DNA from 2 places in the Brevibacterium sp. 'Marine' genome. Region 1 is predicted to be linked to the other one. Evidence: riboswitches for the same ligand, from Rfam matches in the RefSeq annotation. Region 1 holds a riboswitch; the other holds the start of a gene.
What was found. A riboswitch is a leader RNA that binds a small molecule or an ion and turns the genes downstream of it on or off. The one in region 1 is predicted to bind thiamine pyrophosphate.
Positions count from the first base shown of each region.

Region 2: linked by a shared signal. The riboswitch ahead of thiC (phosphomethylpyrimidine synthase ThiC) and the one ahead of HF684_RS05200 (ECF transporter S component) in region 1 are both predicted to bind thiamine pyrophosphate.

Region 1 is NZ_CP051626.1:1,194,418-1,199,781, reverse strand. Features, by position in the region: gene HF684_RS05220 (MmgE/PrpD family protein) at 1-125, opposite strand, end outside; gene HF684_RS05215 (DUF4916 domain-containing protein) at 321-860, shown strand; gene HF684_RS05210 (universal stress protein) at 1,019-1,936, shown strand; gene HF684_RS05205 (FN3 domain-containing metallophosphoesterase family protein) at 1,973-3,934, opposite strand; TPP riboswitch at 4,081-4,189, shown strand; gene HF684_RS05200 (ECF transporter S component) at 4,212-4,838, shown strand; gene HF684_RS05195 (ATP-binding cassette domain-containing protein) at 4,838-5,364, shown strand, end outside.
Region 2 is NZ_CP051626.1:587,744-593,107, forward strand. Features, by position in the region: gene thiC (phosphomethylpyrimidine synthase ThiC) at 1-1,641, opposite strand, end outside; TPP riboswitch at 1,637-1,745, opposite strand; gene HF684_RS02590 (M18 family aminopeptidase) at 1,820-3,124, opposite strand; gene HF684_RS02595 (DUF1684 domain-containing protein) at 3,260-4,966, shown strand; gene HF684_RS02600 (M13-type metalloendopeptidase) at 5,075-5,364, opposite strand, start outside.

The sequences.
Region 1 (5,364 bases):
ATTTCGGTAACTTCGGAATCGACCGGCGTCGGGTCGGATGCGACCTCGGCGATCTTCCATGCGAGCTGATCTTCGCGAGCCAGGTTCTCTGAGCTCTTGTAGGTGCGGACTTCATGATTGATCATGGATACCCCTTCATAGTCCTTGACCGGAAATGGTCACATAGTGCTGACACAACTGTAGGCCACGTCACTCGACAGGTCCCTGCCGGTCGGAAATTTATCTCGACATCAAGATATTTTACCCGAAGCGTGTCCCAGTTCACCAACGGGGTCTCCATGCTCTTCTGCCGCGAGGGATGGTTGTGGGAATATTGGGTCATGACTCGGACTGCCCTGGACTTCGACGAGAACTGGTTCGACGACGCGGAATATGCGCGCCTGCGCAGACGCATGCCGATCCCCTATGTCAACGCCATCCCGGTGCGGGTGAGCGAGACCGGCAACGTCGAACGCATCGGCCTGCTGCTGCGCAGCCTCGAGGACGGCACCCTCGGGCGGGAGGTCGTGGGCGGGCGGATCCGCTTCCATGAGACGATCCGCACGGCGCTGGTGCGTCACGCCGAGAACGACCTCGGCCCGATGGCGCTGCCGGTCATTCCGCCGGCGATCAGCCCGTTCCACATCGCCGAATACTTCCCCACCGAGGGTTCGGCGCTTCTCCATGATCCGCGCCAGCACGCGATCGCCATGTGCTTCATCATGGAGGTCCGCGGCGAATGCACTCCGCGGGCCGATGCCCTCAGCCTCGATTGGCTGACCCCCGAGGAGACTCTGCGCCCCGATATCGTCGGCGAGCTCTGCTACGGCCAGGACCATATTCTGCGCATCGCGCTGGCCCACCTGGGCTTCCGCGTCTGAGCCACGAGCGCGCCCGGATGAGACGAAGCTTCTCACCTCCGGACTTTTTCTACAGCCCGTAGAACCTACTTGGTAGACTGAAGGCGACGCGGACGATACCGCCTGTCGGGGCCGTCGTCGGCGTCAGGGTTGACCAGGCCCCGATCGAGAGGTGCGAGATGTCTGCTCAATCCAATCCGTCCGAATCCGGCCTGAACCTCGAACTCGGCGTCCTCGTCGGCTTCGACGGCTCCGAACTCGCCGCCCAAGCCGTCCGCTACGGCTCAGTCGAGGCCGAACGACGCAGAACCGTTCTCACCGTCGTCACCGCCTATGAGCTGCCGACGATGATCTACCCGAATATGGCCTCCATCCCCAGCGAGCCCGAGGATGACAAGGCGAAGACGAAAGCAGAGAAGACCCTCGCCGAGGCGGTCGACCTTCTGCGCGACTACTCCGGTGAGACGTCCTTCCGCACGGCGCCCGGCAACTCCGCCGGTGCGCTCGTCACGCTCAGCGCCGATGCCGAGGTCGTCATCGTCGGTGCCCGCGGGCGCGGCGGCTTCATGGGCCGCGTCCTCGGCTCCGTGTCCACGGCTCTGCCTGCCCACGCTCACTGCCCGACGATCGTTGTTCCCGAACGGTCGACTTCAGCATCTGCGGACACAGACCCGGTGGTCGTCGCCGTCGACGGGTCCGAGACCAGTCGGGTCGCCATGTTCACGGCAGCCGCCGAGGCGACCCTACGCGGAGCGGAGCTCGAACTCGTCGTGGTGCTGCCGGCCGGTGAGGAGTGGCTCTATTGGTACCCCGATCTCGAACTCAGCTCCGAGGTCACCGCGCGTCGGCAGAAGCAGCTGGCCGAAGGTCTGGAGAAGGAGGCCGCGACGCTGTCCGAGCAGTTCCCGGATCTGACGGTGACCACCTCGGTGCCGGTCGGCGATCCGACCGAGACCCTCGTCGAGATCAGCTCCCGCGCTCAGCTGACCGTGTTGGGCACCCGCGGGCGCGGGCGGATCCGCAGCGCTCTGCTGGGATCGGTCTCGCGCGGAGTCCTCAACCATGCAGAAGGACCGATCATGGTGGTTCCGAGCTGATCGGCAGCGCCGTGCTGATCAGCCAGGAAGTGCTGATCAGCCGAGCCCGGCACCTCGACGGCGACGGCTCACCAAGAGAAGTGTCGCGCCGAGTGCCAGCGCTCCCGCGCCGACGGCCAAGGGTAGTGCGAGCCCACCGCCGGTGCGGGGCAGGTCTCCATCCCCACTCGCCGAGGCGGTCCCGGAGGAATCCGAATCATCGCCCGTTCCTACGGCGTTCGCCTCGGCTGCATCTGCCTCGGAGCCGGAGTCGGCAGTGCCGGCATCTGCCGTGCCGGCATCGAATCCGTTGCCGTCGTCGGTACCGTCAGACCCGACATCACCCGAGGCAGCACCGTCGGAGCTGGCGCTGTCGGAGGCGGTGCCGCCCGTACCAGCGTCGGCATCTGCACTCGGGCCATCGGCACCTGCGTCCACGTCGTCGCTGGTTCCGGCATCCTCGGAACCTGCGTCTGCGTCGTCGCTCGTTCCTGCACTGTCGGCGTCATCGTTTGCACCTGCGTCATCAGCACCTGCCGCGGAGTCGGAGCCGGCATCGGAACCGGCGCCGGCCTCCGCATCGTCATCCGGGGCTGGTTCTTCCGCCTCGGCGCGCCTGAGTTCGACATCGTCGATCTGCTCGGATGCGGCCTGAGCTTCCGCGCGCTCACCATCGGCGGGTGCCCCGCCTGCCGGCACCTCATAGGTCGTCGCTCGCAGCGCTTCGTCGCTGACTCGAACCCGGGTGAAAGCGGGCACGTCGTTGTGGACGCTCTTGCCTTCCCAGTCGAGGCCGGGAACGTAGTCATAGAACTTCGACCCTGACGAGGAGGTCAGCGTGAGGTAGAGCGTCTGCCCGTCTTCCTTCTCTTCCTCGGCTCCCGCTTCCGACCCTTCCACTCGCTTGCCTTCGCCGTCCATGAGGAAGGTGCGGTTGAAGATGTGGTCATGGCCGGAGACGACGAGGTCGATGTCATTGCGGGCCGCGACCGGAGGGATCGCCTTCCGCAGCCGTTTGACGTCGATGTCGTCCCAATGGGTTGCCGTCGAATAGATCGAGTGGTGGAACCCGAGAACAGTCCAGCGTGCCTGGTCTCCGTGCTCGGCGACGACCTCGTCGATGAACTCGGCGTGGGCATCCACGTCCGGGCTGTTCGAGTTGATGTTGAGGAACAGGACTCCATCTTCGATGAACCAGTAGTCGCCGCCGGAGGTGATGACGCCGCCACCGCCGTGGTCCTGGCTCACATTGGGTCGGTTGAAGTGCTGCTCGTAGGCTTTCGAAGACACATCGTGGTTGCCGATCGTCGTCGCCTGCGGGATCGTGCGGGTCGCTTCCGGTGCCAGGTATTGAGCATACTGCTCCTGGTTGCCGGCGGAGTTGACCTGGTCTCCCAGCGAGTAGAAGAAGCTCGGGTCGTCGGCGGTGGCCACTGCCGAGGACAGGGTCCGGTCCCAACCGGCCGCGTCGTCGGGATCTCCGCCTCCGGCGCCGACCTGGGGGTCGCCGAAGACGAGGAATTCGTCATCTCCTCCGGACGATCCCGTGGTGAACCGCTGCACCTCGGTGAACCCGTCCTCGTCGCTGCCGACCTGGTAGGCGTAGTCGGTGTCGGGTTCCAGGTCGGTCATGCTCGCGTGGTTGTAGTGGCGTTTGAGGTCGGTGGCGAGACCGGAGTCCGTGGTCTCAGCCGCTGCCGCGTCGGCGGGAAGTTCACCTCCCTCGAGTTCACTCACCGGTGCCCACCGGACCTCTCCCCCGCCGGAGCTCTCACTCATCCACGAGAGGTTGCGCGTCGTCGAGTCGGCCCCGACCTGCAGCACCGCGTCGGTGATCGCCTCACTCCCCGCATCCGCCTCGGCGGGCGTGTCCGTCGGGTCCTGGCTCGCGGTCGCACTCGGTCCGCCCGAGCCGAGAGATGGTTCGGCGCGCACGGGCACCGGGGCCGCCACCAGAGCGGCGAGCAGGGTGGCGGCGGACAGGGCACTGAGTGGTCGCTTGAGTCGTTGAGTGTTCACCCGCCCATTCCTACCGATCAGTAGTGTCTGGTCGTTCGAGGCCCGTCGACGAGACAGGGAACGGGAGGTGAATCGTCGATGACGGATCCCGGCCTCCGCGTCGCTTCCGCTCCCGGTCGCTGCTTCGCTCACCTGTTGTACAGTGGTGGCTACGACAGGGGAGCGCCGTCAGGGGCGCTGAGAGTGCAGAAGAAGCTGCAGACCCTCGAACCTGATGCGGTCAGTACCGCCGAAGGAAGTCGAGACTCTTCACCCCTCCTTGATATGAGGAGGCACAATGCCGGAAACCACCGCGCCGACCACCACCCCCGCCCGCGCGCGGGCCTTCACCGCGGCGCCGAAATCCAAGCAGTGGCGGGTCGTCGACTATGTCACCACCGCCGTGCTCGGCATCGCGGTGGGACTCGTCTTCTGGGTTCTCGCGCTGAGCTGGAAGGTCCTCGAACTCGCCTTCCAGGCATTCCCGCCGTCGATCGGCCTCATCGCCGGTCTCTGGGTGCTGGCCGGTCCGCTGGCCGGTGCCATCATCCGCAAACCCGGTGCCGCGCTCCTGTGCGAACTCATCGCCGCCATCGTCGAAGCCGTGCTCGGCTCCCACTTCGGGGCGACCGTTCTGCTCTCGGGTCTGCTGCAGGGCCTCGGTGCCGAACTCGTCTTCGCCGCTTTCGGCTACAAACGCTTCACCCTGTGGGTCACCGCCGCTTCGGGCGTGCTGGCCGCGGCGTTCATGGCCGTGAGCGAGAACATCATGTACAACGCCGAATGGCAGTTCGGCTTCCAGGCGATCTACGCGGTCTGTGCGATCATCTCCGGCCTCGTCATCTCCGGGATCGGCGCGTGGTACGCCTACCGGGCGATCGCGGCCACCGGGGCTCTGAGCTCCTTCGCCTCCGGCCGTCGCTGATGGCGCTGCCGATCACGGCCGCGGGCTTCTCATGGACGCACACCGACCGTGAGGCACCGGCGGTCGGTCCGCTCGACCTGGAGATCGCGGCCGGAGAGAAGGTGCTGCTGCTCGGCGCCTCCGGAGCCGGGAAATCGACGTTCCTCCACGCCGTCGCCGGTGTCCTGCCCGAGGAATCGGGTGAGGCCACCGGTGAACTCCTCGTCGGCGGTGAGAAACCGGATCCTCGCCGAGGATGCACCGGGCTGGTCCTCCAAGATCCCGATTCGCAGGTGATCTTCTCCCGCATCGGTGATGATGTGGCGTTCGGGATGGAGAACCTCGGACTCCCGGCCGCGGTCATCGAGGCTCAGGTTCCCAGATCTCTGCAGGCCTTGGGACTCGATCTGGCCCCGGAGCATCCGAGTGCCGCTCTGTCCGGCGGGCAGAAGCAGCGGCTGGCTCTGGCCGGGATCCATGCGATGGCCCCGGAGGTCATCGTCCTCGACGAACCGACCGCCAATATCGATCCCGCCTCGGCGACCGA
Region 2 (5,364 bases), 610 kb from region 1:
GCACATGGAACAGAAGTGCGCGGTCTTCGCGGGTTCCGCGGGCAGCGTCTCGTCGTGGAACGCCTCGGCAGTCTCCGGATCGAGGCCGAGCGCGAACTGATCCCGCCAGCGGAACTCGAACCGAGCCTTCGACAGCGCATCATCGCGGGCCGTCGCGCCGGGGTGGCCTTTCGCGATATCCGCGGCATGCGCGGCGATCTTGTACGTGATCACCCCGGTCTTGACGTCGTCGCGGTCGGGTAGGCCGAGATGCTCCTTCGGGGTGACGTAGCAGAGCATCGCCGTGCCGTAGCGGGCGATCTCGGTCGCCCCGATCGCCGAGGTGATGTGGTCGTATCCGGGTGCGATATCCGTGACCAGCGGACCCAAGGTGTAGAACGGTGCGCCGTGGCAGAGCTCCTGCTGGCGTTCGACGTTCTCCCGTACGAGGTGGAGCGGAATGTGCCCGGGGCCTTCGACCATCACCTGGACATCGTGGGCCCACGCACGTTCGGTGAGTTCGGCCAGTGTGTCGAGTTCGGCGAACTGGGCGGCATCGTTGGCGTCGGCGATGGACCCCGGTCGCAGTCCGTCGCCGAGTGAGAACGCGACATCGTAGCGGGCGAAGATCTCACAGAGCTCGTCGAAGTGGGTGTAGAGGAAGTTCTCCTCGTGGTGGGCAAGGCACCAGCCGGCCATGATGGACCCGCCGCGGGAGACCATCCCGGTGACCCGGTCGGCCGTGAGCGGAACATAGCGCAGCAGCACACCGGCGTGGACGGTCATGTAGTCGACACCCTGCTCACACTGTTCGATGACCGTGTCGCGATAGATCTCCCAGGTCAGCGCGTTCGCATTACCGTCGACCTTCTCCAGCGCCTGATAGATCGGGACGGTGCCGATGGGGATGGGGGAGTTGCGGATGATCCATTCCCGAGTGGTGTGGATGTCATTGCCGGTCGACAGGTCCATGAGGGTGTCGGCACCCCACTTCGCGGCCCACCGCAGCTTCTGCACCTCCTCGGCGATGGAGCTGGTGACCGCGGAATTGCCGATGTTCGCGTTGATCTTGACGAGGAATGCCTTGCCGATGATCATCGGTTCGGATTCGGGGTGGTTGATGTTGTTCGGGATGATCGCCCGACCGGCGGCGAGTTCGGCACGCACGAGCTCGACATCGCACTGCTCGCGGAGTGCGACGAACCGCATCTCCGGGGTGATGATGCCCTGCCTTGCGTAGTGCATCTGGGTGACCGTGCGACCGGTCTTGGCCCGACGCGGAACCGGTCTGCGTCCCTTCCACTGCTGCGACGGGGCACCTCGGCGGACGGCGGCACGACCGTCATCGGCGATGCGGTGGCCGCGGGCTGCGTACGTTTCGGTGTCGAGGCGATCCTCGATCCACGGAAATCGCAGAGCTGGAAGTCCCTCTTCCGGAGTGCTGCCCGGTCCGACGGTGCGGTAGACGTCGACGGGATCGTTGGCCCGGCCGTTCGAGTCCTCGAGTTCGATGCGGGTCACGGGAACGCGGATGCCGTGCTCCGTGTCGTCGACCCACGCCGGCGAATGCGTCGGATACTGCTCGAGGGTGAATTCGTCGTGCGAATCTGCGTCAGACGAAGTCGTGGCAGGGGCGGGTGTTTCAGGGGTGAATGCAGTCATCTGCAGTCCTCACTTCCTACGCCGGTATCAACCGGATCAGGTTCTACGGTCTCGGACGATGCAGTCCGATCTCAGCCCGTGCAGCGGGCTCCCGTGGGGTCGTGCAATTCGTATCACGATCGTCGTGGTGAGGACAACCGCGGTGTCGGCGGATTCGAGGCCCGCCGGGGGTGCGAGGTCAGCTGCCTTGGAGGAACGCCTTCGCAGCGGCACCGAGAGCGAGCACATCGGAGACCGCGACCATCTCGCGGGCCGAGTGCATCGAGTACAGGGCCGGACCCACGTCGACGGTGGTCATTCCCAGTCGGGTCGCGGTCAGCGGTCCGATCGTCGACCCGCAGGGCATCGCATTGTTCGACACGAAATCCTGGTAGTCGACCCCAGCGGCCGTGCATGCCTGCGACCACACGGCCGTGCCGACCGCATCCGTGGCGTAGCGCTGCTGAGCGTTGAGCTTGAGCAGGGGACCGCCGCCGAGGCGGGGGCGGACATGCGGGTCATGTCGTTCCGGATAGTTCGGATGAGCAGCATGCCCGGCATCGGAGGAGACACACACCGAGGAGGCCATCGACGCGAGATAATCGCTGCGCGTCGACTGCGGCAGCAAGGAGGCGACGATGCGTTCGGTGACGTCGGCGAGGAACGGGCCGCATGCTCCCGAGCGCGAATTCGATCCGATCTCCTCGTGGTCGAAGGCCGCGAACAGGGGGATGCCGTCGAGGCCGTCGGCATCGAGCTGGGTGAGCGCGGTGACACCGGCGTGGACGGACAGCAGGTTGTCCAGCCTCGGCGAGGCGAAGAACTCCTCGGCCGCACCGAAGAGGGCCGGTTCCTGAGTGGGGATGGTGTAGACATCGTGGCCGACGACGGTCTCGGCATCGACTCCGGCGGACGCGGCGAGCAGTTCGATGATGTCCGCCTCGGCGAGGTCGGCCAGGCCGATGACGGGAGCGGTATGACGCTGCTTGTCCAGGGTCAGCCCCTCGTTGACCTGACGGTCGAGGTGGATCGCCAGCTGCGGGATGCGGGCGATCGGTCCGGTGCGGGCGAGCACGATGCGGCCGTCGGCGAGGCCGAGACGACCGGCGAAGGCGAGCTCACGATCGAGCCACGAATTCAGCAACGGCCCGCCGTAGACCTCCACCCCGACCTGACGGGTGCCCTCAGCGGTGTACTCGCCGCCGGGTTTGAGTTTGAACGCCGGGGAATCGGTGTGGGAACCGAACACACGGAACCGGTCAGCCGCCTCGGTGACGGTGGGATTCATCCACGCGATGAGCGCGCCGTCCCGGATGACGTAGTGCCCGGTCCCAGGTGTCAGCGCCCAGGGAACGGACTCGTCGAGGTGGGAGAATCCGGCTTCTTCCAGGCGTTTCGCGGCGGTGGCCACCGCGTGATAGGAGCTGGGGGAGGCGCTGACGAAGTCGCCGAGGTCGGCCGCTGTCGTCGCGGCCCGATCCGGTCTCGGGAGTGATTCATTCATTTCCCCAGCCTATCGTTTGCGGTAGTTTGGAGGTGAAGAAGATCAGGTCTCAGACGCCGGGTTGCCACCGGGTCCGAGAATCAGGCGGGAGCAGCGATCCTGCTGCCGCACCAGCGACGGCAAGGAGTGTTCGACGTGAACCAGTTCGTGACGGAGTGGAACACCTGGCGCGACTCACGGAACTCGGCACTGGCGAAACCGTTCGGCTGGCTCAGCGTCGTCGGGCTGCACTGGCTCGAGGACGAATCGACCTGGACCGACGCCCCCGGCACCTTCACCGTCGACGACGGGTGGGTGACCGTGTCCCTGGACACCGGAATCAAGGCCGGTCCAGCGGCGGAGACGTTCGACCTGCTCAGCGCGGTCGGCGACGGCGGAGACGGTTCGGATTCGACTGGTTCCGGGGCTGGGACTGGGGGAGGTCCTGGGGCTGGGACTGGGGCGAACGGCGCGGGTGTGACCAACTCGGGGCCGACCCGGGCGACGAGCCCGGCCGTGCCCAGCGACACCTCGACCCTGCCGAGGGTCACGGACCAGGCCGACGCGGCGGCCGGTGCGGGCGCAGATTCTGCGGCTGGTGCGGATGGTTCTGCTGGTGCGGATGCCGGATCGGATGCCGGTTCACAGGCGACCGGCGGACACGCAGCCGTGCCCGCTCGACCTCAGGTCCGCGTCGAGGAGAACGGGTTCAGCGCGAAACTTCCGACCGGCGGATCGCTCAACTGGTTCACCGTCGGCAACGTCCTCTACGAACTCATCGACCGGGCCGGCCGCCTCGGTGTGCGTGTGCGCAATTCGAAGTCCCCGCTGTTGGGCAAGTTCTTCGAGGTTCCGGTCTTCGACCCGGACCCGGACTTCGTCTTCCTCGCCCGATTCACCCGGTTCGACCCGTTCAAGACCTACCCGATCGAAACCGCTCAAGAGGATCTGCAGCTGCAGACGCAGGCGGCGGGAATCGTCACGTTCGACACTCAGCACGGTGAGGTGAACCTGCTCGCCACCGGGTGTCCGAAGACCGGGCTCCAGCTGGACTTCCACGATTCGACGAACGGGAGCACCACCTCGGCGTGGCGGACCATCGATCTCGGAGTGCCGAATCAGGACGGGTCGCTCGTCGTCGATTTCAACCGTGCGGTGAACTACCCGTTCGCGTTCACCTCGTTCGCCACCTGCCCGGCCCCGATCGAGGGAAACGTCGTTCCCTTCGACGTCACCGCAGGTGAGCGGCGTCCCCCGTTCTTCTACTCGGAGGCCGGGATCAACGTGCCGTTCCTCTTCTACGTGTGGTGGGACGAAAACAGCGCCGAGGTGACCCGCCCCTGGTACTCACGATTCGGCCTCGACATCACCATCCTCAACCCCAACCACGACGACGGGCGGATCTCGCTGGTCGGCTTCGACGGGGTCGCCATGTCCGGTGGGGATCTGTCCCCGCTGGGGCGCAAGGCCCGGTCGCGGCTCATCGATGTCGCCACCGAAGCGCTGACCTCACGGATTCCGGTCATCGGCATCGGCGCATACTCGGCGTTCGTCATCCAGGCCCAGCGCGAGCTGCGGTCGCAGCAGGGGTATGTCGATGGCATCGAGACCGAATACTCGGCCCCCGAGGACCGGCTGCTCATCGTGATGAACAACGAACTCGACCCGAAGCAGGCCGGTTTCGACATCGTCCACACCGACGCCAGCGGGCTGCTCTACGTGGAGATGCCCTTCGACATTCCGCTCGAATCCGATCGCACCGAGGTCGAGGACTTCCAGGCTGCGATGGAATCCGGTGCCTCGATCTCGAGCTGGCAGGAATTCGACTACCGCATGGTCGCCCTCATCCGCCACCACCGCTGAGTCACTCCACTCGGATCCCCGGGCTCCCAGCGCCCGTTTCCTCCCCGAACTACCCGACGGCGGCCCAGCAACCTCGCGCGAGGTTGCTGGGCCGCCGTCAGGTAGTAATTACCAGATGGTGACTCGGGAGTCGGGGGCTAAGTACATGCCGTCGGACTCGGTCACGCCGTAGGTGTCGTGGAAGGCGGTCATGTTCTTCACGACCTGGTTGCAGCGGAACTCCTCCGGCGAATGCGGGTCGATCGAGAGTCTGCGCACACGCTCCTCGGTGCGCATCTTCGACCGCCATGCCTTCGCCCACGCGGAGAAGAACGCCTTCGCCTGCTCGGGGCTCGGCGCCACCGGCACGCCCGGAGTGCCCGCCCGTTCGCCGAGTTCGAGCTCGAGCGCCTTCCAGC